DNA from 3 places in the Arthrobacter sp. TmtSoilC48 genome. Region 1 is predicted to be linked to each of the others. Evidence: riboswitches for the same ligand, from Rfam matches in the RefSeq annotation. Region 1 holds a riboswitch; each other region holds the start of a gene.
The links. A riboswitch is a leader RNA that binds a small molecule or an ion and turns the genes downstream of it on or off. The one in region 1 is predicted to bind thiamine pyrophosphate.

Region 1 (9,467 bases):
CAATGTCAGCCCGGTGGGTGCCCTTGGACTCGGTGTTGTAGCCGGTGTCGCTTCAGCCCTGGCAGTCGGCCTGAAGTTCCGCTGGGGCTTCGATGACTCCCTGGATGTTGTCGGCGTCCACCTCGTGTCGGGCATCATCGGCACCGTGGCTCTTGGTTTCATCGCCCTTCCTGTCGACGGCGTTGGCGGTGGCCTCTTCTACGGTGGCGGCATGACGCAGATGTGGGCACAGCTCGCAGCTGCCGGCGTCGCAATTGCCTTCTCGGCAATCATGACGGCCATCATTGCCTTCGCAATCCACAAGACCATGGGCTTCCGGGTCTCCACCGAGCAGGAGAGCGTGGGTGTCGACCTCAGCCTCCACGCCGAGACTGCCTACGAATTCGGCGTCGGTGGCCACGGCGGAAGCTTCCAGCCGCTGCACGACCTCGTTACGGGCAAGTCTGAAGAGAAAGCTGCCGCCGAAGGCAAGGAGAGTGTCCAGGCATGAAGCTCATTACAGCGATCGTCCGCCCGGAAAAGCTCGAAGCAGTCCGGGAAGGCCTGGAAGCGTACGGGGTCCAGGGTTTGACGGTCAGCGCGGCAAGCGGCTACGGCCGGCAGCGCGGCTACACCGAGGTGTACCGCGGCGCCGAGTACAACGTGGACCTGCTGCCCAAGATCCGCATCGAGGTTCTTGCCACGGACGAGCAGGCAGATGACATCCTGGATGTCCTCATCGCCAGCTCCAACACAGGACGTGCCGGAGACGGCAAGGTCTGGACCGTGGATGTTTACGAAGCAGTTCGGGTTCGGACCGGTGAGCGCGGCTCAGCCGCCATCTAGGTCCTGAAACCAGGTTCATACACAAGGCGGGCCGGGTACCAGTAAAGGTACCCGGCCCGCCTTCTGCGTCCCCGGCCTGCTGAAGCAACGCGGGGTCACTTACGGCCCGTGGTGAGGCCATTTATGGGCCCTAAGTGACCCCGCGTTGCGTTAAGGCGCGACGGCGGTAGGCCAGTCCGCGGGTCCGGCGCTACCGGCGTCGTATTCATCCAACGGGACGGTGTCCCGCTCCCATGCCCGGAGGACCGGCTCTATGATTCGCCAGCAATCCTCGGCGGTGTCGCCCCGGACTGAAAGCAGGGGATCGCCGGTGACGATGCCCTCAAGGACTTCGCCGTATGGCAGCATGCCCGGCTCGTTGAGCTCGGTCACGAGGCTGGCGCGGTCCAAGGTGAAGATGTCCCCGGGGCCGTTCACATCGACGTCGAGTTGGAGGACATCCGGACCGAATCCAATCCGCAGCTGGTTGGGGGAGTCCACGCCGGAGAACCCCGTGGGCAGGTGCGGTACGGGACGGAAAGTGATCACCGCTTCCTTCCGCCGGCGCCCTATGGCTTTGCCGGAACGCAAAAGGAAGGGAACGCCCTTCCAGCGCCAGTTATCGATGTCCACCCGCACCTCGGCAAGCGTCTCGGTATTGCGGGCAGGATCAACGCCTTCCTCGGCGGTGTAGTCCGGCACTGTGCGTTCGCCGAGGGTTCCTGCCGCATAGCGTGCCCGCCGGGTTGACTCGCGGTAGGGGGCCTTGACGCTGCTGGCCCTCAAGACCGTGGCCACGGCATCACGGAGATCACGTTCATCGATGCTGGCTGGTGCATCGATCGCGATAAACGCCATGATGTGCAGCAAATGGCTTTGGATCATGTCACGCAAGGCACCAGCGCCGTCGTAGTAGCGGGCCCGTCCTTCAAGTGCCAGGTCCTCGTCGAAGACGATTTCCACCTTTTCAATGTGGTCGCGGTTCCACACTGGCTCAAGGAACCGGTTGGCAAAGCGCAAGCCAAGAATGTTCAGGACTGTGGCCTTGCCCAGGAAGTGGTCAACGCGGTGGATGTGGTCCTCCGGGACCAGCGTGGCCAGCGTTTGGTTGAGTTCGCGTGCAGATTCACTGCCCGAGCCGAAGGGCTTTTCCAACACCAGGCGCGTGCCGGCTGGCAATTGCCCGCGCCGCAGGACCTCGCATGCCTTCTGGCTAACGTGGGGCGGCAGGGCGAAGTAGATGGCGATGGGTCCCTCCAAGCGTGCCAGGAGGTCTGCCAGCGGGCCGTCGACCGTGACGTCCAACTGGTGGTACTCGGTGGATTCGGCCACGTTTGCCAAGGCATTACGCCCGCCCGCATCGGCTGCCTTTGACGCAGCCGCAAATGCGCCATTGACCCTCTCCTGCCATTGTTCCGGCGACCAGGGGTCCGACCCCGCGCCCACCAGCCGCAAACCGGGCGCCCTGCCCGTGGCGATAAGCCCTGCAAGTCCGGGGAGGAGCAGCCTTCCCGTAAGGTCCCCGGATGCACCGAGGATGAGCAACGTTTTCACAGTTGTTTTGCTGGTCACTGTGCCAGCATGCCATCTTGCAGGTGCGACTTGGTACCCTAGATAGTCGAGTCCCCTGATTGGCGCAGATTTGTTGGGGTTGAGGCAAATTTGTTGGGGCAGGATTAAGTCAAGACTCTGGCGTGCCGCATTGGCCGCCAATCGCAGACCATCGAAAGAAGTGCACGGCGCGTGTTCAATTCACTCTCTGACCGGTTGACAGCAACCTTCAAGAACCTCCGTGGCAAGGGCCGCCTCTCCGAGGCTGATGTCGACGCCACCGTCCGGGAGATCCGCCGCGCCCTGTTGGACGCGGATGTTGCCGTTTCGGTGGTCCGCGAATTTACCTCGCGGATCCGCGAGCGGGCTCTGGGTGCTGAGGTGTCGGGTGCGCTGAACCCGAGCCAGCAGATCGTCAAGATTGTCAACGAGGAACTCGTGGAGATCCTCGGCGGTGAAACCCGGCGTATCCGGATGGCCAAGACCGGCCCCACGATCATCATGCTTGCCGGCCTCCAGGGTGCCGGTAAGACCACCCTTGCCGGCAAGCTCGCCAAGTGGCTGAAGGCCCAAGGCCACAGCCCCATCCTTGTAGCTTGCGACCTCCAACGGCCCAACGCCGTGACGCAGCTCCAGGTTGTCGGCCAGCGGGCAGGCGTTCCTGTCTTTGCGCCTCACCCCGGAGCCACCTCGGAGTTGGAGCACCCGGCCGGTGACCCGGTGGCGGTTGCCAGCGCCGGTGTGGCGGAAGCACGCCAGAAGCTGCACGACGTCGTGATCGTTGACACCGCCGGACGCCTTGGCGTCGACGCCGAGATGATGGATCAGGCACGCCGGATCCGCCAGGCGATCATCCCGAACGAAGTGCTCTTCGTGATCGACTCCATGATCGGCCAGGATGCCGTCAACACGGCCATGGCGTTCGACAACGGCGTTAACTTCACCGGCATCGTGTTGTCCAAGCTCGACGGCGATGCCCGCGGTGGTGCCGCACTTTCGGTTGCGTCCGTCACGGGTAAGCCGGTCATGTTCGCGTCCACCGGTGAAGGTCTGGACGACTTCGAGCTCTTCCACCCGGATCGTATGGCTTCGCGCATCCTGGACATGGGTGACGTCCTGACCTTGATCGAACAGGCTGAAAAGGCCTGGGACAAGGACGAAGCTGCCCGGATGGCGAAGAAGTTCGCCGACCAGGAAGACTTCACCCTGGACGATTTCCTGGCCCAGATGCAGCAGATCCGCAATATGGGTTCCATGAAGAAGATGCTCATGATGATGCCGGGTGCCCAAAACATCCGCCAGCAACTGGAGAACTTCGACGAACGCGAAATCGATCGCGTCGAAGCGATCGTCAGGTCCATGACGCCGCACGAGCGCGTGGCTCCCAAAATCATCAACGGCTCCCGCCGGGCCCGCATAGCAAAGGGTTCAGGTGTGCACGTCTCCGAGGTCAACGGCCTCCTGGAGCGCTTCGCCCAGGCCCAGAAAATGATGAAGAAGATGGCCCAGGGCGGCATGCCGGGCATGCCGGGCATGCCTGGAATGGGTGGCCCCGGTGGCGGCCGCAAGGGTGCCAAGAACGCTCCCAAGAAGAAGGCGCGCTCCGGCAACCCGGCAAAGGCAGCCCAGGAACTCCGGGAGGCCGAAGCCAAACGTGCCAACGCGGCCTCGGCAGCTCCTACAGGAGCGGCGTTCGGTCAGGGCGCTGCGGACTTCGATCCGTCCACGCTGAACCTCCCCAAGGGCTTCGAGAAGTTCCTGGGCAAGTAACCCGGAACCTCCGACTCAACACTGTGACAGTTGGCGCCGTTATGAATGCACATAACGGCGCCAACTGTTTTTGGGCGGCGATGTCAGGGCTCTGGACTAGGGTGAATCCATGCACAAGCAGCGCGTAGTCTTCGTCCACGGACTGGGGAGCTTTGGCGCCTCGGCATGGCCCAGGCAGCACGGCATGGCCCTGTCATATGACGCACTTTTCCTCCGCCGGCACGGCTTCGATCCAGTCGCTGAACCCCTGGAATCGGACGTCGCTGCGGATATCGGCATCGTCGTTGCTTCGCTGGAGGATGCCGGGGGCGGGCACGTCGTGGCGCATGAGCAAGGTGCAATCTCTGCCATGCTCGCAGCAGTTGAACGCCCGGACCTGGTGCACTCCCTGACACTGGTTGAACCGGCCTGTTTATCCTTGACCGCCGAACTGCCTGCCACCACATTCCATCGTTCGCTCATGGAGCCGTTGTTTGACGTGCGGAACCAGGTTGAGGATGCCGACTACGAACGCGAGTACTTCAGGCGTGCATTTTCGGCCGAAGCCAGCGGGCTGGACACGCCCGAAGCCCGCCGTTCCGCACGTCGCCTCCGGCTTCAGGCGCCTCCTTGGGAGGCGCCCCTTCACATCGTTCCCGGCGTGCCTACCCTCGTCCTTACGGGCGGGTGGGAACCCCTGTACGAAGAAATCGCCGGGTACCTGGAGGACACCGGTGCCCTCCGCCGCGTAGCAGCTGGAGGGCACCGGCCCCAGGACTCGGTTGATGGAGACCGGATTATCCGCTCATTTGTGGCCGATGTTGTCCGGACGAGGTCAGTTAAGGTTTCCTGACGCTCCGGCCGCGTGGGTAGAGGGAAGCTGCAGCTCAGGCAGGTACACCTTGCCACCTGAAGCCAGGAATTCTTCGCTCTTTTCCCGCATGCCGTCGTATATCCCCGCAATAGCTGCCTGCGCGTCGGCCGAACCGAACTCGTCCCTGATGTCCTGGCTGATACGCATCGAGCAGAATTTGGGTCCGCACATCGAGCAGAAGTGCGCGGTCTTCGCCGGTTCCGCTGGCAGTGTTTCGTCGTGGAATGCCTCGGCGGTGACCGGGTCCAGGGACAGTGCGAACTGGTCCCGCCAACGGAACTCGAACCTGGCCTTGGACAGAGCATCGTCGCGTTCGTTGGCGCCCGGGTGTCCCTTGGCGAGGTCCGCCGCGTGCGCTGCGATCTTGTACGTGATCACACCGGTCTTGACATCGTCCTTGTTTGGCAGCCCCAGGTGCTCCTTGGGAGTTACGTAGCAGAGCATGGCGGTGCCGTAGCGGGCGATTTCTGTGGCACCGATTGCCGAGGTGATGTGGTCATAGCCGGGAGCAACGTCCGTGACAAGCGGTCCCAAGGTATAGAAGGGGGCACCTTTGCAGAGTTCCTGTTGGCGCTCCACATTCTCGCGGACCAAGTGGAAGGGAATATGCCCGGGTCCTTCAACCATTACCTGGACATCAAATTCCCATGCCCGCTGGGTCAGTTCGGCGAGCGTGTCCAACTCGGCGAACTGTGCGGCGTCATTGGCATCTGCCGTGGCGCCCGGGCGCAGCCCGTCACCGAGGGAGAAGGCGACATCGTACTTGGCGAAGATTTCGCACAGCTCATCGAAGTGCGTGTAGAGGAAGTTTTCCTGGTGGTGCGCCAGGCACCAACCCGCCATGATCGAACCGCCGCGGGACACGATGCCGGTGACGCGGTTGGCTGTCAGCGGCACGTACCGAAGCAGCACGCCGGCGTGGATGGTCATGTAGTCCACACCCTGCTCGCACTGCTCGATCACAGTGTCGCGGAAGATCTCCCACGTGAGTTTATTGGCCTCGCCGTTGACCTTTTCCAGGGCCTGGTAGATCGGGACAGTTCCGATGGGCACGGGGGAGTTGCGGATGATCCACTCACGCGTGGTGTGGATGTCATCGCCGGTGGACAGGTCCATAACGGTGTCGGCACCCCATTGGGTGGCCCACTGCAGCTTGTCTACCTCTTCGGCAATGGAGCTCGTGACGGCGGAGTTGCCGATGTTGGCATTGATCTTGACCAGGAATGCCTTGCCGATGATCATCGGCTCGGATTCCGGGTGGTTGATGTTGTTGGGAATGATGGCCCGGCCTGCGGCGACTTCACTCCTGACGAGTTCAACATCGCAGTTCTCACGCAACGCCACGAACTGCATTTCAGGCGTGATGATGCCCTTCCTGGCGTAGTGCATCTGGGTGACGGTCTTGCCTTCGACGGCGCGGCGGGGCACCGGCTGCGCGCCCTTCCACTCTGCCGACGCTGCGCCTCGGCGGACGGCCGATTTGCCGTCGTCGAGCAGGTTCCGTTCGCGGCCGGAGTAGGCTTCCGTGTCGCCCCGGCCCTCAATCCATGCGGCCCGGAAGGGCTCCAGGCCCACTACGGGATCACTGCCGGGCCCCGCGGTCCGGTACACCTGCAGCGGAGCGTTTGCCTCCCCGTTGGGGGACGGTTCAAGCGCGATTTCCGTGACGGGGACGCGAATGCCGTTGGCGGGGTCTTCCAGCCAGGCCAGCGAATGGGACTTCAGCGACTGCGTGACGGTTTCAGCCGCCTTTTCGCTGCTGTTGGCCTGGTTTTCGGCAGGGCTGTGCTGTGTTTCGGTGGTGCTCAAAGGATTACTCACTTCCTTCGCCGGCATTACCCGGACAGGTTCAACGGTCGCAGACTGCTTCAGTCCGATCTCAGCCCCTGCAGGGGCCCCCGTGTGGTCGTAGACGAAGCTACCACAGCTCCGATCCGGGGCCCAGTCATGATCCAAACGCAGACCCGTCGGTAAACCTGTGTCATGCAGGGCAGATTAGGCTTTTGCCATGGCCAACATCATCGAATTCACCGGTCCTGTGCTTGTTGCAGGAGACGACCAACGGCACGGGCTGTGGTCCGTTGATGGCAACCTGACGTTCGAACGTCCCGTTGCCGCACCCGATTCCATACTGGAGGGATGGGTCCTCCCTGGGTTTGTGGACGCCCATTGCCACATTGGACTTGGCGTCGGCGGGGCAGTTGATGAGCAGACAACCCTTGCCCAGGCCCAAGCCGACCTGAAATCCGGCACGTTGTTGATCCGTGACGCCGGCTCGCCAAGCGATACACGCTGGGTTCAGCGGCGGGAGGATCTCCCGAGGCTGCTTCGTGCCGGGCGCCACATCGCCCGGAGCCGGCGTTACCTGCGTGGATTGGGTCACGAAGTGGAGCCCGGCGAACTCGTGGAGACAGTCCGCAAGGAAGCCCGGGATGGGGACGGTTGGGTGAAACTCGTGGGCGACTGGATCGATCGCGGTGCCGGCGACCTCGCGGTTTCCTTCCCTCGGAACGTGGTGCGGGATGCGATTTCTGCCGCCCACGACGAAGGGGCCAGCGTGACGGCCCACTGCTTCGCTGAAGACACTATTGATGACATGCTCGACGCCGGGATTGACTGCATTGAGCACGCCACCGGCCTTTTGCCCCGGCACATTCCCCGTCTGGTGGAGCAGTCTGTCCCGATTGTTCCTACGTTGGTAAACATCGCGACTTTTCCGGATATCGCCGTCCAGGCCGCACCTAAGTTTCCAGTCTACGCCGAGCACATGACCCGGCTCTGGGAGCGACGCCGTGAACGGGTGCTCGAGGCCTTTGAAGCCGGTGTTCGCATCTACGCGGGAACGGATGCAGGGAGCGTGATCAAGCACGGCAGGATCGCTGATGAAATGCAGGAGCTTTACGACGCCGGCCTGCCAGCCACTGCCGTACTGGACGCCGCCACGTGGGGCGCACGGGAGTGGCTGGGAGCCGAGGCCATCAGCGAAGGGGCAAGTGCCGACGTCGTGCTGTGCCGGGATGATCCCAGGGAGAACCTCGCAACTGTGGCAAGCCTGAACCATGTAGTCCTTCGCGGGAAAGTGGTCTACTAGGAATAAATTGAAGCTTCAAGTGATTTAGATAGGTAGAACGTGCCGAAGGGCGGCCACCTATGAACCGGGAGCTTCACATGACGACGACATCCAACCAGGATCTCCTTCCTGCCGAACTCACGATGGGCACGGTCATGCTCAAGGTCGGCGATATGAAGGTCATGAGTGACTACTATCAGCGGGCCTTGGGCTTGGAGATCGTGGCCGAGCAGGATGGCGGGCTGTACCTGGGACGACTGGGCAAGCCTGTAGTCCACCTCGCTCCCGCGGCCGGCCTGCAGATTCCAGGCCGTGGGGAAGCGGGACTTTTCCATACCGCCATTCTGTTCCAGGACCAGCCTTCCCTGGCAGCCACCATCGCCACGGCGGCACAGTATGAACCGCGCGCCTTTGTGGGCAGCGCCGACCATTTGGTGAGTGAAGCGTTCTACTTCACCGATCCGGAGGGTAACGGTATCGAGCTCTACTACGACAAGCCGCGCGATGTCTGGCAGTGGGATGGCAGGAATGTGGTGATGGACAATGTTGCCTTGCCGCCGCAGCGTTTCCTCCAGCAGCACTTGAGCGAGGCTGCCGTGACTGGCCAGCGGGAAGCCGCTGCCGGCGTCGGGCACGTGCACCTTCAGGTAGGTGACGTGCAGACCGCCCAGGATTTTTATGTGGACACGCTGGGTTTTGAGAGGACAGCGGGCTGGCATGGGCAGGCATTGTTTGTTTCTGCGGGCGGCTACCACCACCATATGGCGATGAACGTATGGAACAGCCGTGGGGCCGGGCCCCGCAGGGATACGCTGGGCCTGGGCGAAGTCCTGATCGAGGTTCCATCTGCCGAGGATGTCGCCGCACTGGCTGACCGGCTGAAAGTTGCGTCCGTGGCGAACCACCATACGGGCCTGGAGTTGCAGTTCGAAGACCCCTGGCGCAACACGCTGCGCGTGGCAGTTCGCTAAGCAACCTCCCACTGCCTTTTCGAGGGCAGGGGCCGGGACTGCACTAGGCTGGGTCTTGACGGTATTCGCCCCCGGGCCCTTGCCGCCGCCCCGTCAGCACGAACGAATGAGAGCACTCTCCATGGGCTTTGCCGAAATTTTTGTAGCCACCCACGATGAAGCCCTCAAGAGGGCGGCTGCCCTGGACCGGGGCGCCGACGTTACCGGCCCCGCCGTCAGGATTGATGGCATCACCGACTTTGAGGTCGAGCAACTGGGTGACCTTGCCGGCAAAGCCGTTCATGCTGCCGGCGCAGACTACGAACTGGCGTTGGTGGACGTCACCAGCGACGCACTCCTTGGTGTTCCAGAGGCGATGGTGAGGGCACTTGCCGAGCTGCTGACGTACGAAAGCGAAGGCGACGGGAACGTTCTTGACGACGTCGCTGCGGCGTGGGCAGCGCAGGAA
Region 2 (9,467 bases), 350 kb from region 1:
CGTTGGCCCAGAGCGCCGATTTCCGGAATGATGAGATGCCGGGAGTACCGTTCCACCTCGGCCGACGTTAGTTCGGCGGCCGGTTCAACGAGGGGCGGCAGGACGGCGGGCGCGGGGCGGGCAGCAAGAATTGAGGCCATACCCCAATGTATGCCTGCCGATGCCGCCCGGTCATATTACCCACCGGTACAGTGGTCATAACTGCAAAGGAAAGGCGGCAGACTGTGGCTGACGGCACACGGGCAAACGATGGAGCACCAGCGAAGCAAGAACGGACTGGTTCGACGCGTTCAGCAAGGTTGCCCCGGGACGAGCGCCGCGCGCAGTTGCTGAACGCCGCCTTGGAAGTTTTCGTATCCAACGGCTTCCACGGTGCGGCCATGGACGAAATTGCCGAGACAGCACATGTGAGCAAGCCGGTCCTGTATCAGCACTTCCCTTCCAAGCGCGAGCTGTACATGGCACTGCTGGACAGCCACCTGGCCGCCCTGACCGATTTGATGCTCAATGCCCTGAACTCCACCACGGATAACAAAGAGCGCGTGAAGGCAGTCATGCGGGCCTACTACAGGTTCATCGCCGACGACGACCAAGCCCACCGCCTGGTTTTCGAGTCTGACCTCATCAATGACCCCGATGTCAGCTCGCGCTTGGAAACGTTCAACAAAACGTTCGCCGACGCAGTGGCCCACGTCATCGCCGAGGACACCAAGTTGCCCCCTCTGGAGGCGCAGCTCCTTGGCCGCGGACTGGCAGGAATGGCGCAGGTCAGCGCCCGCTACTGGCTCGAAACCGATGGAAACCTCGACCTCGATGTAGCCAGTGATCTGATCTATCGTTTAGCTTGGCGCGGAATCAGTCGATTCCCCAAAGAGTCCTAAGCTACAAATAGAGGACTGACTTAAAACTTGATTGGCTTGGAGGCCTTGCTGTGGAAGTAAAGATCGGCATTCAGAATGTTGGCCGTGAAATTGTGCTCGAATCCGCACTCGATGCTGATGCTGTCGCCAAGATTGTCGGAGAGGCCATCTCCAAGGGATCGGATCTGCGGCTCACGGATGAGAAGGGCCGCCAGATCATCGTTCCCGGCAATGTGCTGGGCTACGTTGAAATTGGTGCCGAGGAAGTGCGCCGCGTCGGTTTCGGCGCACTCTAGCGGTTCCCGGTTACAGCTGCCGCTAAGGAGTCTCCATGCTTTCACTCGTTGTGGTGGTTCTTGCCACGATCGCTACAGGATTCATCGTGTGGGCAAATGACAAGCGACACGGCAAGTACGGGATCGCATTGCCGGCGGGCGTTTCGGCAACCGTCGGCGTGCTCAGCTGGATAGCTTTCATCATGGCAGGCTTTGGTTACCAGCCCGGCCTGACCTGGATCCCCTGGGTCCTCCCCATCGTGTTGGGGACGGTCATCGCGATTGCCGTTGTGGTCTTTCTGGGCCGCAAGCGCACCCAGCATGACACCGCCGCCCTCACCAAAGCCCTGAGGCTCTAGGCACTGTTCACTCAATAAACTTCGCTGGCCATCGCCCATGGGTGATGGCCAGCGAAGTTTAACGTTCAATCCCGTTCAAGCCCCTGGGTAGCGACGCGGCTGCTGGGTAGCGATCCGGCTGCTGGGTAGCGATCCGGCTGCGCCTTGGCACCGGACGCCGCTGCCGCCTCGCTCACGGCGGTCGCAGCGGCGATGTCGCGTTGGGTCACCTGGCCCCCGGCGTCATGGGAAACGTAACGCAGGAACACCTTGTTGTAACGCCAGTCAAGATCCGGATGGTGGTTCTGTTCCTCGGCAATCCGGCCAATGGCGGCGATGAGCGCCAAGGCGTCGGCCGCCGTTGAGGTTTTGAACACGGTCACGAGGCCGTCCTGGAGCTTCCAGTCCGGGAGGTCCTTGAGGGCGGCCTCCATGGCGACCTGGGTCAATTGCTCTTTCCTGTCAGCCACCACGGCTCCTTCATTCAGAGGAACTCTGCCCGGCCTTCCATGGCCGATGACGCGAGGGCGTGCTCCCGGCGCGGAATACGGCCAGCCTGCTTGGCCAGCCTACCGGCGATCACCGCGTGTTTGAAGGCTTCGCCCATCTGCACCGGATTCTGCGCACGGGTCACGGCTGTTGCCAGCAGGACAGCATCGCAGCCCAGCTCCATCGCAAGCGCGGCATCGGAGGCGGTCCCGATGCCGGCGTCGAGCACTACCGGTACGGAGGCCCGGGACACGATCAGTTCGATGTTGTGCGGGTTCAGGATGCCCAGCCCCGTTCCAATAGGCGAACCGAGGGGCATGACAGCTGTGGCGCCCAGGTTTTCCAGGCGCAGCGCCAGAACGGGATCGTCATTGGTGTAAGCGAAAACCTTGAAGCCGCGGTTCACCAGCTGTTCCGTGGCCTCAACGAGTTCCACCGCGTCCGGAAGAAGCGTGTGTTCATCGGCAATGACTTCCAATTTCACCCAGTCCGTCTCCAGGGCCTCCCGGGCGAGCTCCGCGGTCATCACGGCGTCCTTGGCAGTAAAACAGCCAGCCGTGTTCGGCAGGACCCGGATGTTGTGGTCCACCAGGAGCTGGAACAATGAACCTGTCTCGGCCGGTGAGTATCGGCGCATCGCAACAGTGGTCAATTCCGTTCCTGAAGCCAGGAGGGCTGCTCCCAACCCGTCCAGGCTCGGCGCACCACCGGTACCCATGATCAGGCGGGAGCCGAATTCGACGCCGTCGATCACCAAAGCGTCAGTGCTCACGTCAGTTTTTGCTGCGGTCATTTTTCAGCCTCCCTGGACTGCGGTTACGAGTTCGAGTTCGTCTCCATCGGCGAGCGCAGTCGCTGCCCATTGGCTGCGCGGCACAACCTCCGAATTACGTGCGACGGCGACACCCAGCTTGCCGCCGTCGGCTGCCTGTCCCCGGTGGTCCAGCGCGCGGCCTGTGATGGCACTGACGAGTGTGCTCACGGACGCGTCGTCCGCCACGGCGTGTTCGGAGCCGTTGAGTTTGATGTTCATGGTGTGTCCTTGATTGCTGGTTGGAGGAGGTGATCCTGAGTTGCCGTAAATCGATCAGGCCGGAAAATGGACCATCGGGGGTCGGCTGGGCCGCTGATCAGTCCGCCTACGATTTTGGCGGCCACAGGCGTCAAGAGAACGCCGTGGCGGAAGAACCCGGTGGCGATCACGAGACCGTCGATGGTGCCCCCGGGCCCGGTAACTCGTCCAAGTAGGGGTGCGTTGTCCGGTGTGCCTGGCCGTGCACGGGCTGTCGCTTCCAACAGTTCCAGCTCCGCCACGGCAGGAACCAACACTTGGGCGTCACGCAGGAGTTGATAGACGCCCCCGGCGGACACTGCGTTGCTGGACGCAGACAACCCGTCCTCCCGCTGGGTGGCTCCAATCACCACCGTTCCGTCGTCGCGGGGGACGATGTAGACCGGCACCCCGCGGACCATGCCCCGGATGGTGGATGTGAGCAGCGGCTGGAGGTGTTGGGGAACGCGCAGCCTGAGAATGTCGCCGTAAACGGGCCGCAGGGGCAGGTTGAGACCCTCGGGGAGACCGCCGATCCTGGCTGCATCCAGCCCGCAGGCGAGCACAGTCTCTGAGGCCCAAACAACGCGCCCGGCGCCCGAATCGAGCTGGACCCCGCAGACGCGTTCCCCGTCCCAGAGCAAACGGGACGCTTGGAACGGCAGGGCGAAACCGTCCTCCGCTCCGGAAACCCAGGTTGCGTCACTTGGTCCGTGGGCTGATAACCCGTCCAGGAGGCATCGTGCAAGGCGCCGCGGATCCACTTGGTGATCGGCCGGTATGTCGAAGGCACAGGAAATCCCGGGGCTGAGCAAAGGCTCGCGCTCGCGCGCTTCACGCAAAGACAGTGGCTCCACGCGCAGCCCCGCGGCCTGCTGGACCGTGCGGAGGTCTGCCAGCGCACGGCGGTCGGCGGCGTCCGCACCAACGGCGATTGTCGACGTCGTGCGGTATCCGGCGGCTGATTCGCTGCCGTGGACGCTCCGGACGAAAGCCGGCCACAGTTGGGAGGATTCCAGCATGAGTTCCAGGAGGTCTTCCTCCTGGTAGTGGAGTTCACTGACCGGAGCCAGCATTCCGGCGGCAGCGAACGTCGCACCCGCTGCGGGAGTGGGATCAATGAGGACCACAGAGCGGCCCTGACGGCGGGCTTCGTGGGCGATGCCAAGGCCGATGACGCCACCACCAATGACTGCCACGTCTGCCTGCAAGGGGATTTGGCGGGATTCTGCCATATGTTTCCTTCCCTACGCCGGTATTAGCCGGATCAGGTCAAGCGGTCGGCGCTGAAGCCCTCTCAGCCGGACGGTCATATGACGCTGTCACGGCTCCCGCAGTACGTGCCCAGTTTAGAGGAACTACTCTGGTTTCCATGACCCAGCATGATGTCCACACCACTGCCCGCCTTTACTTGTGCACTGATGCCCGCAAACGCCAGGGCGATTTCGAAGACTTCGTCGACGCCGCGTTTGAGGGCGGCGTCGACATCATCCAGCTTCGCGACAAGACGCTCGAGGCCGCCGAGGAGCTTGAGGTCCTGGAGGTCCTGCACAACGTTGCCCAGCGGCACGGAAGGCTGTGGGCCGTCAACGACCGCGCCGATGTTGCCAGTATTTCCGGGGCTCCGGTGTTCCATATCGGCCAAAAAGACATCCCGTTACGCGCTGCACGGCACCTCCTCCACGACCGCACGGTCATCGGCCTGTCCACCCATACCCCGGACCAGGTTGACGCCGCGATAGCTGCCTCCCCCGGCAGGAGCGGACTGGATTATTTCTGTGTTGGCCCGGTGTGGGCAACGCCCACAAAGCCAGGCCGTGAAGCAGTTGGGCTGGACCTGGTCACATATGCCGCGGAAGCCGTAAAGCGCGCGGATGAGGAGACCGTAGGCGGCGTCCTCCTCCCCTGGTTCGCCATCGGCGGCATAGACCTCACCAATGTTGAACAGGTGGTTGCAGCCGGAGCCAGCCGGATCGTGGTGGTACGTGCCATCACTGAGGCGGAGGACCCGACGGCGGCGGCCAAGACCTTGCTGGAAGCGCTCGACGCCGGATAACCACCCCGGCGCCTTGGCTGCTGCGGAGGATATTCGAAAGTGTCCTAAGCCGTGAGCCCCAGCCCGGACATGCGTCGCCCATGCCGCTCCGCCAGCTCAGCGGTGAGGGCCTTGACTGCATTGCGTGCATCCCCGCCGCCCTTGAGCAGCGGTCCCAGCTGGGGATGTTCCATGCCTACGCGTTGTGCTTGCGTCAGGGCTTCACCGACCAGGCGGCGGCCCCACAAAGCCAGGCGCGACGCCAGGCGGGGGTCATCAGACAGGGCCCTTCGCAGGAGGATGCGTAAAACTTCCGTGGCTTGGTCGGCGGAGGCCACCTTCTGGACAAAGAGTTGCGTCCCGCCGTCAAGGAACGACGCGACCATGCGGTAGAAGTCCGATGACACGGTGTCGATCACATAGGCCTTCATGACGGATTCAAACCAGTCCGCTGGCTTTGTTCGCTCGTGGAAGTGGTCAAACGAGCGCTGGAACGGAAGCATGGCTTCTTCGGCATCGAGTCCCATCTCCGAGAGCCGGCTGCTGATCAAGGCGAAGTTTCCGTAAGCGCCGACGGCGATCTTTGCCAGTACTGCCCTGTCATGGAGGTTGGGAGCGTACCGCGAGTCGAAAGACAGCCGGCCAAACGCGGAGAGCTCGCCGTACGCCATGGCCCCCAGCAGCTCCGAAGAGAGTCGCTGGATGCGAGCATTATCGTCCAAGGAAGTGCTCATGGTCCAAGACTATCCAGCGATTTCGGGCTAACCTGATTTTCGTGTCACATCATCGGATTTCGCCCAACGTCGACGACTCGTCGGACCAGCTCGCGGCGGCATTTGCAGCCCTCCGGACCGAACTGGAGCTCCCGGGCGAGTATCCGGCCGAAGCCGTGGCGGAAGCCCGCAAAGCGGTGGAAAACCATACGCTGCCGGACCGTGACCTCAGGGACATTCCGTTTGTCACCATTGATCCAGCCACGTCCACCGATTTGGACCAAGCGGTGTTCATTGAACGTGCCGGCGACGGTTACAAAGTCCTCTACGCAATCGCGGACGTGCCATCCTTCGTTGCTCCCGGCGGGGCGCTCGATGCCGAAACCCGGCAACGGGGACAAACGTTTTACGCTCCTGACGGGAGGATCCCACTGCACCCGGAGGTCATCAGCGAAAACGCCGGAAGCCTGCTGGCCGGTCAGGACTGCAGCGCCTTCGTATGGGACTTCGAACTGGACCTCAATGCGGAGGTAACCGCCACGTCCGTAGCCCGTGGCACTGTCCGTAGCCGCACGAAGCTCAGTTACAAAGGTGCCCAGGAGCAGATCGATGCCGGCACAGCCCCGGAGGTCCTTGAGCTCCTCAAGGAGGTTGGCCTGAAGCGCGTGGAGCTGGAACGACTCCGCGGTGGCGCCAACCTGAACATGCCGGAGCAGGAAATCGTCCAGGCGACAGGTGGCGGAGGCTACAGGATTGTGGCCGCGCCGTCCTTGCCTGTGGAGGACTGGAATGCGCAGATATCCCTCATGACCGGGATGGCGGCCGCCCAACTGATGCTTGACGGAAAAGTGGGCATCCTGCGCACCATGCCGGCACCGGATGAGCGGTCACTGCTCCACTTCAAGCGCCAGACAAAGGCCCTCGGGAAACCCTGGGACGGCGAGATCACCTACGGTGAGTACCTTCGGACACTTGACGCTTCGGATCCCAAACAACTTGCGATCCTGCACTCCGCAGGCACACTCTTCCGCGGCGCTGGATACACGCCTTTCGATGGCGAACTTCCCCCCAACATCATCCAGTCAGCAATCGGCGCACCCTATGCCCACACCACTGCCCCTTTGCGTCGCCTCATCGACCGTTTTGTCCTGGTGATCTGCGAGGCCCTCAGCAACGGCCAGCAGATCCCCGCCTGGGCACGGGAAGCACTTCCATCCCTGCCTGAGATCATGGCCTCATCCGACCAACTGGCCGGCCGGCTTGAGCGTCTGGCCATGGACACAGTGGAAGCTGCACTCGTGGCCAACCACATCGGCGAGGAGTTCGACGCGGTCGTCATCTCCGGTTCCAAGCCGTCCAACGGCACGACCAATGGCAATGGAAGGGCAAACGGAAACGGCAATGGGCCGTTCGGCATCATCCAGATAGCCGAACCCGCGGTGACCGCCCGATGTGACGGCGAAATGGAATCGGGCACCAAGGTGCGGGTGCAACTCCTGAAGGCCGATATCGCCAGCCGCGAGATCCGCTTTACCCTGCTCCCCTAAGGCCCCGCAGGACCCGAACTGCCGCCGATCCGGGCTTTAGCGCTCCCAGAGGATAGACTGACCCTGTAGTAATGGATGCCCGGTCGTTGATTCAGTTAATTTTTGAACTCAACAAGCCCGCCCCTACGCGATCTTGAGATGTGCCCGCTGGTCACCAGTGCCAGTACTTAGATAGCCCGCGATCGGCTTCCACTGGATTAGCTTGCGCGCCCGTTCGTGCTCCGGTACGGCTCCGCCACCCGTTGAGCATGCAGCGCCAATGCCCAAATGAATAAGGAAACTCCCTGTGAGTGAATTGCACACCCATGAAGTCCTGACGGACGCCACCGGCACCGAATCCATCGAGCCCGAGGAAACGATCATCTCTGATGAGACGCCCCACGAGATCGAAGAGAAATCGTTCGCTGACTACAACGTCCGCGCCGACATCGTCGAATCCCTCGCCGATGCCGGTATCACCCATCCCTTCCCCATCCAGGCCATGACGCTGCCCGTAGCCCTTAGCGGCCACGACATCATCGGCCAGGCCAAGACCGGTACAGGCAAGACCCTCGGTTTCGGCATTCCGGCACTGCAGCGCGTGGAAGGCCGCGATGACCCCGGCTACGCCAAGCTGGCCGTCCCCGGTGCCCCGCAGGCCCTGGTCATCGTTCCTACCCGTGAGCTTGCGGTCCAGGTAGCCAACGATCTCCAGACAGCATCCCGCAAGCGCAACGCCCGCATCGCCACGATCTACGGCGGCCGTGCCTATGAACCGCAGATTGACGCCCTCCAGAAGGGCGTCGAGGTAGTGGTTGGCACCCCGGGCCGTTTGATCGACCTCTACAAGCAGAAGCACCTCAGCCTGAAGAACGTCAAAATGGTGATCCTGGACGAGGCCGACGAAATGCTGGACCTCGGCTTCCTGCCGGACGTGGAAACACTCATCGCTGGCACGCCGGCCGTTCGCCAGACCTTGCTCTTCTCCGCCACAATGCCCGGCCCGGTCATCGCGATGGCCCGCCGCTACATGACGCAGCCCACCCACATCCGCGCGGCCGACCCGAACGACGAAGGCCTCACCAAGCGCGACATCCGCCAGCTCATCTACCGTGCCCACAGCATGGACAAGACCGAGGTAGTGGCCCGCATCCTGCAGGCCCGCGGACGTGGACGCACCATTATCTTCACCAAAACCAAGCGCACCGCGGCCAAGGTCGCGGAGGAACTGGTGGACCGCGGATTTGCCGCTGCTGCGATCCACGGCGACCTCGGCCAGGGCGCGCGCGAGCAGGCTCTCCGCGCGTTCCGCAACAACAAGGTAGACGTCCTGGTTGCCACGGACGTTGCCGCCCGGGGCATCGACGTTGATGACGTTACGCACGTCATCAACTACCAGTGCGTGGAAGACGAAAAGATCTACCTGCACCGGGTGGGCCGTACCGGCCGCGCCGGCAACAAGGGAACAGCCGTAACCTTTGTCGACTGGGACGACATGCCCCGCTGGGGCCTGATCAACAAAGCACTGGGGCTCAGCGTTCCGGAGCCGGTTGAAACCTACTCTTCTTCCCCCCACCTCTACAGTGACCTCGACATTCCCGAGGGCACCAAGGGCCGCCTCCCGCGCAACAAGCGCACCCTTGCCGGCGTCGATGCCGAGGTCCTTGAGGACCTGGGCGAAACAGGCAAGAAGAACTCCCGTTCCGGCGGTTCATCCCGTGAAGGCGGACGCGATGGCGGCCGCGGCAGGGACGGCGGCCGTGGCCGTGGAAACGCAGCCAAGTCCACCGAAGCCAACTCGGAATCCAAGGGCGAGGGCGGACGCAACCGTACGCGCCGCCGTCGTACATCCGAAGCCGATGCGGCCCCTGCTGCCGGTTCCTCCGAAACCCGTACCGCTACCGGCGAAAATGCCGAGAAGCCGGCCCGCACGCGCCGTACGCGCACGCGCCGCCGTAACGGCGAAGTGGTTTCCGGCGGGACCGCTGGCGCCCAGTCCGGTACCTCCGAGGCCTAAAGTCCTCAATGACTGAAACTGTTTGGGCGCCGGACGGCGGCAATCTGGTGGTGCACGCGGACAACGCGGAATTCCTCCCGACGCTGCCGGACGGCGCCTTCACACTCATTTACGTGGACCCGCCCTTCAACACGGGCCGGGTCCAACGCCGCCAGGAAACGCG
Region 3 (9,467 bases), 1.3 Mb from region 1:
CCGCTTCATGTGGGGTGCCTTTGCCACCAAGCCGGGCATAGAGCGCACGCCCTTTAAAGCCATCAAGCCCGCCTTCCTGGCCGCGCCGGCGCTGCTGAGTTTCCTCACGATTGTGTATGGCCTGTGGCCCGCACCGGTCGATAGTTGGATCCAGCCTTACGCAGCGCTGTTCGCCGGCGGAGAGGAAGCCGTCGACGCCGGACATCTGGCTTTGTGGCATGGGCTCACTCCCGCTTTGGGCCTCACCGCGATCACCTTTGTGGCCGGTGCCGCAATGTTCTATGGCCGTAACATCGTTTCACGGGTGCAAAGCCTGGTTCCCGATTGGGTGGATGGCGACCGCGCCTACCAACACACCATTGGCGCCTTGGACGACATCGCAGTGTGGGTCACGGGCCGCACCCAGCGTGGTTCACTGTATTTCTATCTGACGGTCATCCTTACGGTTGCCTTCGCAGTGCCACTCGCGGCTCTGCTCCTGAACAACAAACCGTTGCCCGACGGCGTCTATCTCATCGATCCGAACTCTCCGCTGCAGTTGATCGCGGGAGTGGGCATCGTGGTGGGCGCCCTGGCTGCTGTCCGCGCCAACAAGCGCTTCCTGGCAGTGCTCATGGTCTCGGTTACTGGTTACGGCATCGCGCTCATGTTTGCCCTGCAAGGTGCGCCTGATCTTGCGCTGACCCAGATGCTGGTGGAGACCATCGTGTTAGTGGCCTTCGTTTTGGCAATGCGCAGCCTGCCCGCCGAACTGCGGGACCGGACGGGTGGCCGCCTCCGGGTGATCCGCGTGATCGTAGGTGCCGCCTTCGGCATCACCATGATCTTCGTTGCCATCTACGCCATGGGTGCCCGTGTTGCCACGCCTGTCTCCCTTGAATTCCCGCGCCTGGCCTACGAAGGCGGCGGTGGCCTGAACGTGGTCAACGTAACCCTGGTGGACATCCGCGCATGGGATACCTTCGGCGAAATTTCGGTCCTGGCCGTGGCCGCTACGGGCGTTGCAAGCCTGATCTTCGTGCGCAGCCGCGGCGATCGCATCAAAACCTCGGAGGCAGTGCCGGAAGGCAGCGTGGGGCGGCGAACCGGCGTCGACCGTGACTCCCGCGACGGCGCCCGGCTGGCCGTGGCGAGGAAGTTCACGGACGTGACGCGGGATGCCTGGCTCGTTGCAGGCAGGACGCTTGCCCCTGAGCGGAGGTCCATCATCTTCGAAGTGGTCACCCGGCTGATTTTCCACTCGATGATCGTCTTCTCCATCTATCTTCTCCTTGCGGGCCACAACCTGCCCGGGGGTGGCTTCGCAGGCGGCTTAACCGCAGGCCTCGCCCTCACCATCCGCTACCTTGCCGGGGGACGCTTCGAGTTGAGCGAGGCTGCGACAGTGAGTGCCGGCACGCTGTTGGGAACGGGACTTGCGACGGCGGCAGCGTCCGGTTTCGTGCCTCTCCTCCTCGGCGGACAGGTGTTCCAGAGCGCGATCATCGAGTTTTGGCTGCCCGTCTTCGGAGACGTCAAGTTCGTCACGTCCACGATCTTCGACATCGGCGTCTACATCGTGGTGGTGGGCTTGGCGCTCGACGTTCTGCGCAGCCTGGGCGCCGAGATCGACGAACATTTTGAAGAGAAGGGGGCGAAGGCCGGAAAGACCCGGGTCGCCGAGCCTGCGCCTGCTGAAACTGCCGCTTCCGGGAAGGGCAACCCATGAGCATCAACCTGACCCTCCTGATCGTCATGGGTGTGCTGTATGCCTGCGGTATTTACCTCATTTTGGAGCGGAGCCTGACGCGCGTCCTGCTTGGCTTGATGCTGCTTGCGAACGCCACCAACCTGCTGATCCTCAGTACAGGTGGGTACGCCGGCCTGGCTCCTTTGTTCGATAAGGAAACAGCCTCCAATGAGTACAACGACCCCCTGCCGCAGGCGTTGATCCTCACATCAATCGTCATATCATTTGCCGTTACTGCCTTCATGCTTGGCATCATCTACCGCACGTGGGCCCTGGCACGGCAAGACGAAATCCAGGATGACATCGAAGACCGCCGCGTGGCCCGGACTCCGAGCTTCGACGCGGAAGACGACGCCATTGTCCCGTTGGAAACATCAGAGTTCGTAGTGACAGCGTCCACGGCCGAGGAACGGCTGCATCCAGAGGCGACGGAAACACCCAAAACGGCATCCACCCGGGAAGGAGGCAGCGCGTGAATCTCGCAAACCTGTCGCCACTGGCTGTCCTCCTTCCGATCCTCGGCGCTGCCCTCGCGTTCGTGCTGATCCGGCACACGGCTGCGCAGCGGGTAGTCAGCATTGTGATCCTCAGCGCGACACTCCTGCTCGAATGCCTGCTCCTGGCATCCGTGTGGGAGGGAGGCACCACATCCGTCACGCTGGGTGGTTGGCTGCCGCCGTGGGGCGTGGTGTTGGTGGTGGATCAGTTCTCCTCGCTCATGCTGGTGGTTTCCACCGTGGTAAGCCTCGCCGTCCTGATCTACGCCACCGGCCAGGGCATGGCCGACGGCGACCAGGAAGCGCCCGTCTCGATCTTCCACCCCACCTACCTGATCCTGGTGGCGGGCGTGTCCAATGCCTTCCTGACAGGTGACCTTTTCAACCTCTACGTGGGTTTCGAAATCCTGCTAACGGCAAGCTACGTGCTCATGACGCTTGGCGGGACGGGGCCGCGAATCCGTGCCGGCGTCACATACGTGGTGGTGTCCGTGGTTTCCTCGGTCCTGTTCCTCATCGCCATCGCCATGATTTACGGAGCTACCGGGACCATCACCATGGCGGACCTTGCCATCAAGCTGGCGGAGCTGGATCAAGGAACCCAGAACCTGCTGCACGTGATGCTGCTGGTGGCGTTCGGGATCAAGGCGGCCGTGTTCCCGCTGTCGTTCTGGCTTCCCGACTCCTATCCAACCGCTCCGGCCCCTGTGACAGCCGTGTTTGCCGGTTTGCTGACCAAGGTGGGTGTTTATGCCATGGTCCGCACCGAGACACTCCTCTTCCCCGGCGATACCCTCAACGTGCCCCTAATGGTGGTGGCGCTGCTGACAATGGTGGTGGGCATCCTGGGCGCCTTGGCGCAGAGCGACATCAAACGTCTCCTGTCCTTCACGTTGGTCAGCCATATCGGCTACATGGTGTTCGGCCTGGCGATGTCCTCCGTCACGGGCCTTGGCGCGGCCGTGTTCTACGTGGCGCACCACATCACCGTGCAGACCAGCCTGTTCCTGGTCACTGGCTTGATTGAGCGGCGGGGCGGATCGTCGTCCATTGACCGCTTGGGCGGCCTGGCCAAGCTCTCGCCACTCCTTGCCCTGTTGTTTTTCGTCCCGGCAATGAACCTTGCGGGCATCCCGCCATTCTCGGGTTTCCTGGGCAAGCTCGGGCTCCTCCAAGCGGGCGTGCAACTGGGTACGCCGCTGGCCATCGTTTTGGTAGTAGGCGGCGTCGTCACCAGCCTCCTCACCTTGTTGGCAATTGCCCGTGTTTGGAACAGGGCATTTTGGCGAAAGCCCGAGGACGCCGAGTACCCGGACCCCGTGCTTCAGACCCCAGGCAAGGTAGGGGTACTTCCCCGGACAATGGTGGGGTCCACTGCGGGCCTTGTGGCCTTCGGTGTTGCCCTCACAGTCTTTGCGGGCCCACTCTTCCACCTCGCCGACGGCTCGGCGGAAATAATGTTGGACCGCACTGCCTACATCCATTCAGTCCTGGGGGACTCCGCACAGGTGCCAGCCGTGGGTCAGCCAGGGGCTGCCAAATGAGCCGAAAACCAATCTCCTTCCGCACTGAACTGCCGCTGCTGGTATGGCTGGTCATCGTCTGGGGCGCCCTGTGGCGGGATTTCAGCCCGGGCAACCTGCTGTTCGGTGCGCTCATCGCCGTGCTCGTGGCCAAGTTCTTCTACCTTCCGCCGGTGGAGCTCAGTGGCAGGTTCCATGTTCTTCGCGCCCTTTCGTTCGCCCTGGTATTCCTGGGCAAAGTGGCGGCAGCGAGCTTCCTGGTCCTCTACCTGGCCGTAGTGAAGGGGCCAAAGGTGCGTAGCGCCGTCGTCGCTGTTCCGTTGCGCAGCCATTCGGACCTCATTGTGACGGCAACCGGGCATGTTATTTCGCTGATCCCGGGCTCGCTGGTGGTGGAAGTGGACCGCTCGACGTCCACCCTGTACCTACATGCACTCAATATTTATGAGGAAGCCGGAATCGCCAGGATCCGTCAGGAAGTCCAGAAGATCGAGGCCACATTGATCCGGATCATGGGAACGCGTGAGGAACTCGACGCTCTCCAGGATGAAGCAACCCCGGGCATGGAAGGGGCAGCCCTGTGAAAGAACTCGTTCTGTTGGTGACTGCTGTCATCCTGAGCCTGGCTGCGGTGGGAGCGATCATCCGTATCGCCATTGGCCCCTCCTTGCTGGACCGCGTTTTGGCATCGGATGTCCTGCTGGCCATTCTTGGAGCCGCGCTGGCGATCGATATGGCGATGAACCGGCACCTGAACAACTTGGTGTTGCTCGTGGCTCTCGCCGTGATCGGCTTTGTAGGCTCCGTAACGTTTGCCCGGTTTGTCGCGGATCGGAGGGATCAGAGCAATGACTCCTGAACCTACTGGCGTGGATGCCGTAATCGACGCGGTGACGGCCGTGTTTCTTGTGGTGGGTGCCCTGATGTCGCTTGGCGCAGCAATTGGCCTCTTGCGGTTCCCCGACCTCATGAGCCGCATGCATGCGGCAACGAAGCCGCAAGTCCTGGGTCTTTTCCTGATGCTCGCAGCCATGGGTCTGCAAATGCGCACGTGGTGGGTTTGGCCGGTTCTCGTGGTGGCCTGGATATTCCAGCTGCTGACCGCACCGGTCTCCGCACACATGGTGGGCCGCTCCGCTTACCGAACCAAACATGGGCACCGCGAACTGCTCACCAAGGATGAGCTTGAAGCGGTTGTCCAAAGGGCAGCCGGCGACGGTTCCACCCCGGATCCTTAGGGTTCCACCCCGGACCTAAGACAACGGGATGGCTGTGCCCGGCCTAGACGATGTCGTGCGTCTTTGCGAAGCGGGCGATGGCACGCTGGGTGCCACGGCTCGCGAAAACCTGGATGAGCGTACTGACGAAGGCCGAAATCAGCGCGAAGGACAAAGCTGAGCGGAGGCTCGTTTCCATATCGTCGTGGCCCGTGGGCGGCTTGTTGCCGGTGGCCTTTTCCCAGCCCTTGTTGACCAACTTGGTGCCGACGAATCCGGCTGCAAGGCTTACTCCGGCACCCAGCAGCTTGAAAAAGAGGTTCATGCCCCCAGCCTAGCCTCACATACAGGCGGGTTGGGACTAGCGGCGGTTTTCGCGTTCCTTGAGGAAAGCTGCCATGGAACCGCGTGGTGCCAGGACAGGAACAACATCGTGATCGGCTTCCCAGACGGCATCCACGGTTCCGAGACCGGAAATTTCCTTGAGCAGGTAATACGTGGGTGGCATCAGCTGCAATTTACCGGCCGCCTCAGCCGCCAGGATCCCGTCCACCGGCATCCAGAGTGATTGCCACGCTTCAGTGGTTTGGTGCTGGGGTGCTGCTTCCGGAGCAGGCTTGGCTACATAGAAGTACGTGTCGAAGCGCTTGGGCATGTCCGTGGGCGTGACCCAGTTTGCCCAGGGGCGAAGGTCTGAGGCGTCAAGGCGAAGTCCGGCCTCCTCCCAAACTTCCCGCAGGGCAGCGGTGAGCACCATGCCTGACTTTGCCGGGGCCTGTACAGGATCGACGGCGATGGAACTCAGGTGCCAGTCTGCAGCGTGCTGTTCCAGCAGCCGGACAGGGTAATCCCATCCATCCTGGTCAGCGGCATCAACCCGGCCGCCCGGAAAGACCACCATGCCGGCGGCGAAGTCCATGGTGGCAACCCTGTGCTGGACGAAGGCCTCAAGCCCGCCCGGTGCGTCACGGAGCAGGATGACGCTCGCGGCAAGGCGGGGTTGGGGAACTGGCATGTCCGTAATGGGAAGGTCCGTCATGAAATACCCCTTTGCCGCGTCGATTCCTGCTGGATCATTGTCTCAGGTCCTGTTGTGGGGCCCGGTGTGCGTGCTCAGACCGGAGAATGGGGCGCAGAGCCGGCCCCGCAACGCAGGAGAAGGGGAGCCAACCGCTTTGTGACTAGCCCGAGGAGCCCACGAACACCCACAGGTGTAAACTGAACCACGCCCATAAGGGCAGATTAATAACGACAGGGGAGCGCCGCCGTCGGACCTTGCAGAGATGCAGGTGACGCGAGGGCGCTGAGAGTGCGGACAGCCGCAGACCCTCGAACCTGATCCGGTTAGTACCGGCGCAAGGGAGTCGAGCTTCTCAGAGTGTCCGGATCCGGGCGGCGCAGGCCGGCCGGGGGTTTCCGGGGAGCACTTTCCCCTCCTGTACCTCAGGAGGCAGAAAAAATGACCACGGCAAGCGTGAAGAAAACCAGTTATAACTGGCGTGTTGTAGACATCGTGGTGGCAGCTTTGATTGCCATCGCCGGCGGCGTGATCTTCTGGGCCTGGTCCCAGGGCGCCGCAATCGTATCCATCCCCATGAACGCCACGTATCCGCCGCTCACCGGTTTGATCGCCGGTGGCTGGATGATCCCGGCCGTCCTGGGCATGCTCATCATCCGCAAGCCGGGCGCAGCCCTGTTCTGCGAAGCCGTCGCCGCCACCGGCGAACTCATCATGGGTTCCCAGTACGGCACCACCGTCCTCATCTCCGGCGTCCTCCAGGGACTGGGCGCGGAACTCGTCTTCGCTGCGTTCCGGTACAAGAAGTTCGACCTCTCCGCTGCACTCCTCGCAGGTGCCGGCTCGGGCCTCTTCTGCGGTCTCAACGATTCCTTCCTGCCTTGGGGCTGGAACATCGCCTACGAAGCAATCGACAAGCTGGCTTACATCGCCTTCACCACGCTCTCCGGTGCGATCATCGCTGGCGCGCTGTCCTGGGTTGCCACCCGCGGGTTGGCCAAAACCGGTGTACTGAGCTCCTTCGCGTCGCGGAAGGCTGCTTCGGAGCCCGTCTTCAACTAATGCCTGCCACGCAAAGCAGCGGCCAGGTGCGGCCTGCCGCCATTACCGCCCAAGGGTGGGGATGGCGGCATGCCGGGCGTTCCACACCCGCCATCCAGGACCTCGATCTCCGGATCGGGCCCGGCGAGCGTGTGCTCTTGCTGGGTCCATCCGGCGCAGGGAAGTCGACACTGCTCCACGCCCTCGCCGGTGTGCTGGGTGACGAGGAAGACGATTCCGACGAGACCGGCTCGCTGTTGATCGACGGCGTTGCTCCCCGCGAACAGCGCGGCCGCGCAGGTCTGATGCAGCAAGATCCGGAAACCCAGGTAGTGCTGTCCCGGGTGGGTGACGATGTCGCGTTTGGCGCCGAAAACCTGGCCGTTCCCCGGGAAGAAATTTGGGCGCGCGTCCATGAAGCGCTCGACGACGTCGGGTTGCGCACCGCTGCAGGCGGCGGCTTGGCACTGGATCACCCGACGGCGGCCCTCTCCGGCGGGCAGAAGCAGCGCCTTGCGTTGGCTGGCATCCTCGCGATGCGGCCCGGGCTGATCCTCCTGGACGAACCTACGGCCAACCTGGATCCGGTGGGCGTGCTTGAGGTTCGGGACGCCGTGCAGCGCTGCCTGGACAAGACCGGTGCCACTTTGGTCGTGGTGGAACACCGCGTGTCCGTGTGGAAGGACCTGGTGGACAGGATCGTGGTCCTCCAGCCACCCTCGGCCGGGGGCGGTGTGCTCCTGGACGGCCCCCCGGATCAGGTGCTCACAGAGGCCCGCACCATGTTGATGGCAGCGGGAGTGTGGGTGCCCGGGTACGTTCCGGCTACTCGCGCCCGCAGGAGCACAAGTCAGGAGTTGGGCGGCCATGAATCCACCGCCCAACTCCTCCTGGTGGCACAGGATCTGGCTGTCTCCCGTGAGAAGTCGCGCCGTCGCCGCTTCAAAACCATCCCACCCGTCCCCGTGCAATCGGGTATCAGTGCACAAGTACGGGCTGGCCAGGCACTCACCATCACGGGTCCGAACGGTGCCGGCAAATCTACTTTTGCGCTCACCTTGGCCGGCCTTCTGGCGCCGGTTGATGGCAAGGTGAGTGCCGCCGTCGAGCTTTCCGAGGGAGCTGGAATCGACCCGTTCAAGTGGAAGGCGGATCAGCTGATTTCCCGCATTGGCACCGTGTTCCAGGAACCGGAGCACCAGTTTGTGACGGGCAAGGTTCTGGACGAGCTGATGTTCGGACCAAAGCATCTGGGCCACGGTGAAGAACGCGTGGATGAATTGCTGGAGCGTTTGCGGCTCACGCATTTGGTGGACGCGAATCCTTACACGTTGTCCGGCGGCGAGAAACGCAGGTTGTCCGTGGCCACGGTCCTTGCGGCCCACCCTAAGGTGCTGGTCCTGGACGAGCCCACGTTCGGCCAGGACGCCAACACCTGGGCCGAACTGGCATCCTTCCTCTCTGAACTGCTCGATGCTGGAACAGCCGTTGTGTCCGTGACGCACGACGAAGAATTCAGCGCGGTCCTGGGCGGCACCGAGCTGCGGCTGGATCCAGCTACACCGCAAGTTCCGGACCCGCACAGCCAAGCAGCCCGCCAGGAAGCCGGTGCTGCATGAGGGACGCCCTGAACCTGCGCGGCAACCACGCCCTCCTTACGCGCGCCAACCCCTTGGTTAAGTTCGTGTCCGTGTTCCTCATTTCGCTGGTGCTGGCATTGTCGATCGACTGGGTGTCCGCTTCGACTGCCCTCGTCGCCGAGCTGGCCCTGTTCCCGTTGGCTGGCCTCACGCTGGGGCTTCTGTGGCAGCGGGCCTGGCCGCTCATCATTGCTGCAGCGATAGGTGGTTGGAGCACCGCAATTGTGGCGGCTGACAGCGGGGCTGTACTGCTCGACGTCGGACTCTGGTCCATCAGCGAAGGTTCCCTTCAGCTGGGGCTGGGATTCATGCTGCGCGGCCTGGCGATAGCCCTGCCGGCAATCCTCTTGATGACCTGCACAGATCCAACCGACCTGGCTGATGCGCTGGCACAGAAAGCAAGGCTGCCACACCGCTTTGTCCTTGGATCGCTGGCCGCGATGCGCCTGGTGGGATTGATGGCTGAGGAATGGCAGACCATCGGCATGGCCAGGCGGGCCCGCGGAGTGGGTTCGCAGGGCAGTCCGCTGCAACGGCTCAAGGCAACGCTTGGACAGAGCTTCGGGCTGCTGGTCCAGGCAGTGCGTCGGGCTTCCCGGTTGGCCGTCACCATGGAGGCGCGTGGTTTCGGTGGCGGGCAGAGAACGTGGGCCCGGGAATCCACATACTCCCTCCTGGATGTCTGGGTCCTCCTGGGCGGCCTCGTCATCGCTGCCGCTGCTGTACTGGCGGCCGTCGGCGCTGGAACGTGGAGTTTCGTCTGGCGTTAGCTCTTCCGTTGGATCTTCTCGAACCTTGCCCG

Region 2: it holds a riboswitch for thiamine pyrophosphate, as region 1 does, so the genes downstream of both, thiO (glycine oxidase ThiO) here and thiC (phosphomethylpyrimidine synthase ThiC) in region 1, are expected to answer to the same signal.
Region 3: it holds a riboswitch for thiamine pyrophosphate, as region 1 does, so the genes downstream of both, AC6I97_RS05100 (ECF transporter S component) here and thiC (phosphomethylpyrimidine synthase ThiC) in region 1, are expected to answer to the same signal.

Annotation. Positions count from the first base shown of each region.
Region 1 is NZ_AP046049.1:2,352,558-2,362,024, forward strand. It holds gene AC6I97_RS11040 (ammonium transporter) at 1-490, shown strand, start outside; gene AC6I97_RS11045 (P-II family nitrogen regulator) at 487-825, shown strand; gene AC6I97_RS11050 (glucose-6-phosphate dehydrogenase) at 976-2,376, opposite strand; gene ffh (signal recognition particle protein) at 2,548-4,125, shown strand; gene AC6I97_RS11060 (alpha/beta fold hydrolase) at 4,235-4,957, shown strand; gene thiC (phosphomethylpyrimidine synthase ThiC) at 4,940-6,787, opposite strand; TPP riboswitch at 6,783-6,890, opposite strand; gene AC6I97_RS11070 (amidohydrolase family protein) at 6,987-8,069, shown strand; gene AC6I97_RS11075 (VOC family protein) at 8,147-9,019, shown strand; gene AC6I97_RS11080 (hypothetical protein) at 9,126-9,467, shown strand, end outside.
Region 2 is NZ_AP046049.1:2,000,995-2,010,461, reverse strand. It holds gene moeB (molybdopterin-synthase adenylyltransferase MoeB) at 1-140, opposite strand, end outside; gene AC6I97_RS09555 (TetR/AcrR family transcriptional regulator) at 147-881, shown strand; gene AC6I97_RS09550 (DUF3107 domain-containing protein) at 932-1,156, shown strand; gene AC6I97_RS09545 (hypothetical protein) at 1,192-1,494, shown strand; gene AC6I97_RS09540 (4a-hydroxytetrahydrobiopterin dehydratase) at 1,560-1,943, opposite strand; gene AC6I97_RS09535 (thiazole synthase) at 1,958-2,755, opposite strand; gene thiS (sulfur carrier protein ThiS) at 2,759-2,995, opposite strand; gene thiO (glycine oxidase ThiO) at 2,992-4,248, opposite strand; TPP riboswitch at 4,241-4,358, opposite strand; gene thiE (thiamine phosphate synthase) at 4,386-5,069, shown strand; gene AC6I97_RS09515 (ferritin-like fold-containing protein) at 5,114-5,782, opposite strand; gene AC6I97_RS09510 (RNB domain-containing ribonuclease) at 5,824-7,308, shown strand; gene AC6I97_RS09505 (DEAD/DEAH box helicase) at 7,595-9,304, shown strand; gene AC6I97_RS09500 (DNA-methyltransferase) at 9,313-9,467, shown strand, end outside.
Region 3 is NZ_AP046049.1:1,060,577-1,070,043, forward strand. It holds gene AC6I97_RS05060 (Na+/H+ antiporter subunit A) at 1-1,708, shown strand, start outside; gene AC6I97_RS05065 (Na(+)/H(+) antiporter subunit C) at 1,705-2,205, shown strand; gene AC6I97_RS05070 (Na+/H+ antiporter subunit D) at 2,202-3,770, shown strand; gene AC6I97_RS05075 (Na+/H+ antiporter subunit E) at 3,767-4,333, shown strand; gene AC6I97_RS05080 (MrpF/PhaF family protein) at 4,330-4,608, shown strand; gene mnhG (monovalent cation/H(+) antiporter subunit G) at 4,598-4,987, shown strand; gene AC6I97_RS05090 (DUF4235 domain-containing protein) at 5,031-5,291, opposite strand; gene AC6I97_RS05095 (NUDIX hydrolase) at 5,328-6,005, opposite strand; TPP riboswitch at 6,210-6,346, shown strand; gene AC6I97_RS05100 (ECF transporter S component) at 6,426-7,046, shown strand; gene AC6I97_RS05105 (ABC transporter ATP-binding protein) at 7,046-8,644, shown strand; gene AC6I97_RS05110 (energy-coupling factor transporter transmembrane component T family protein) at 8,641-9,435, shown strand; gene AC6I97_RS05115 (GNAT family N-acetyltransferase) at 9,432-9,467, opposite strand, start outside.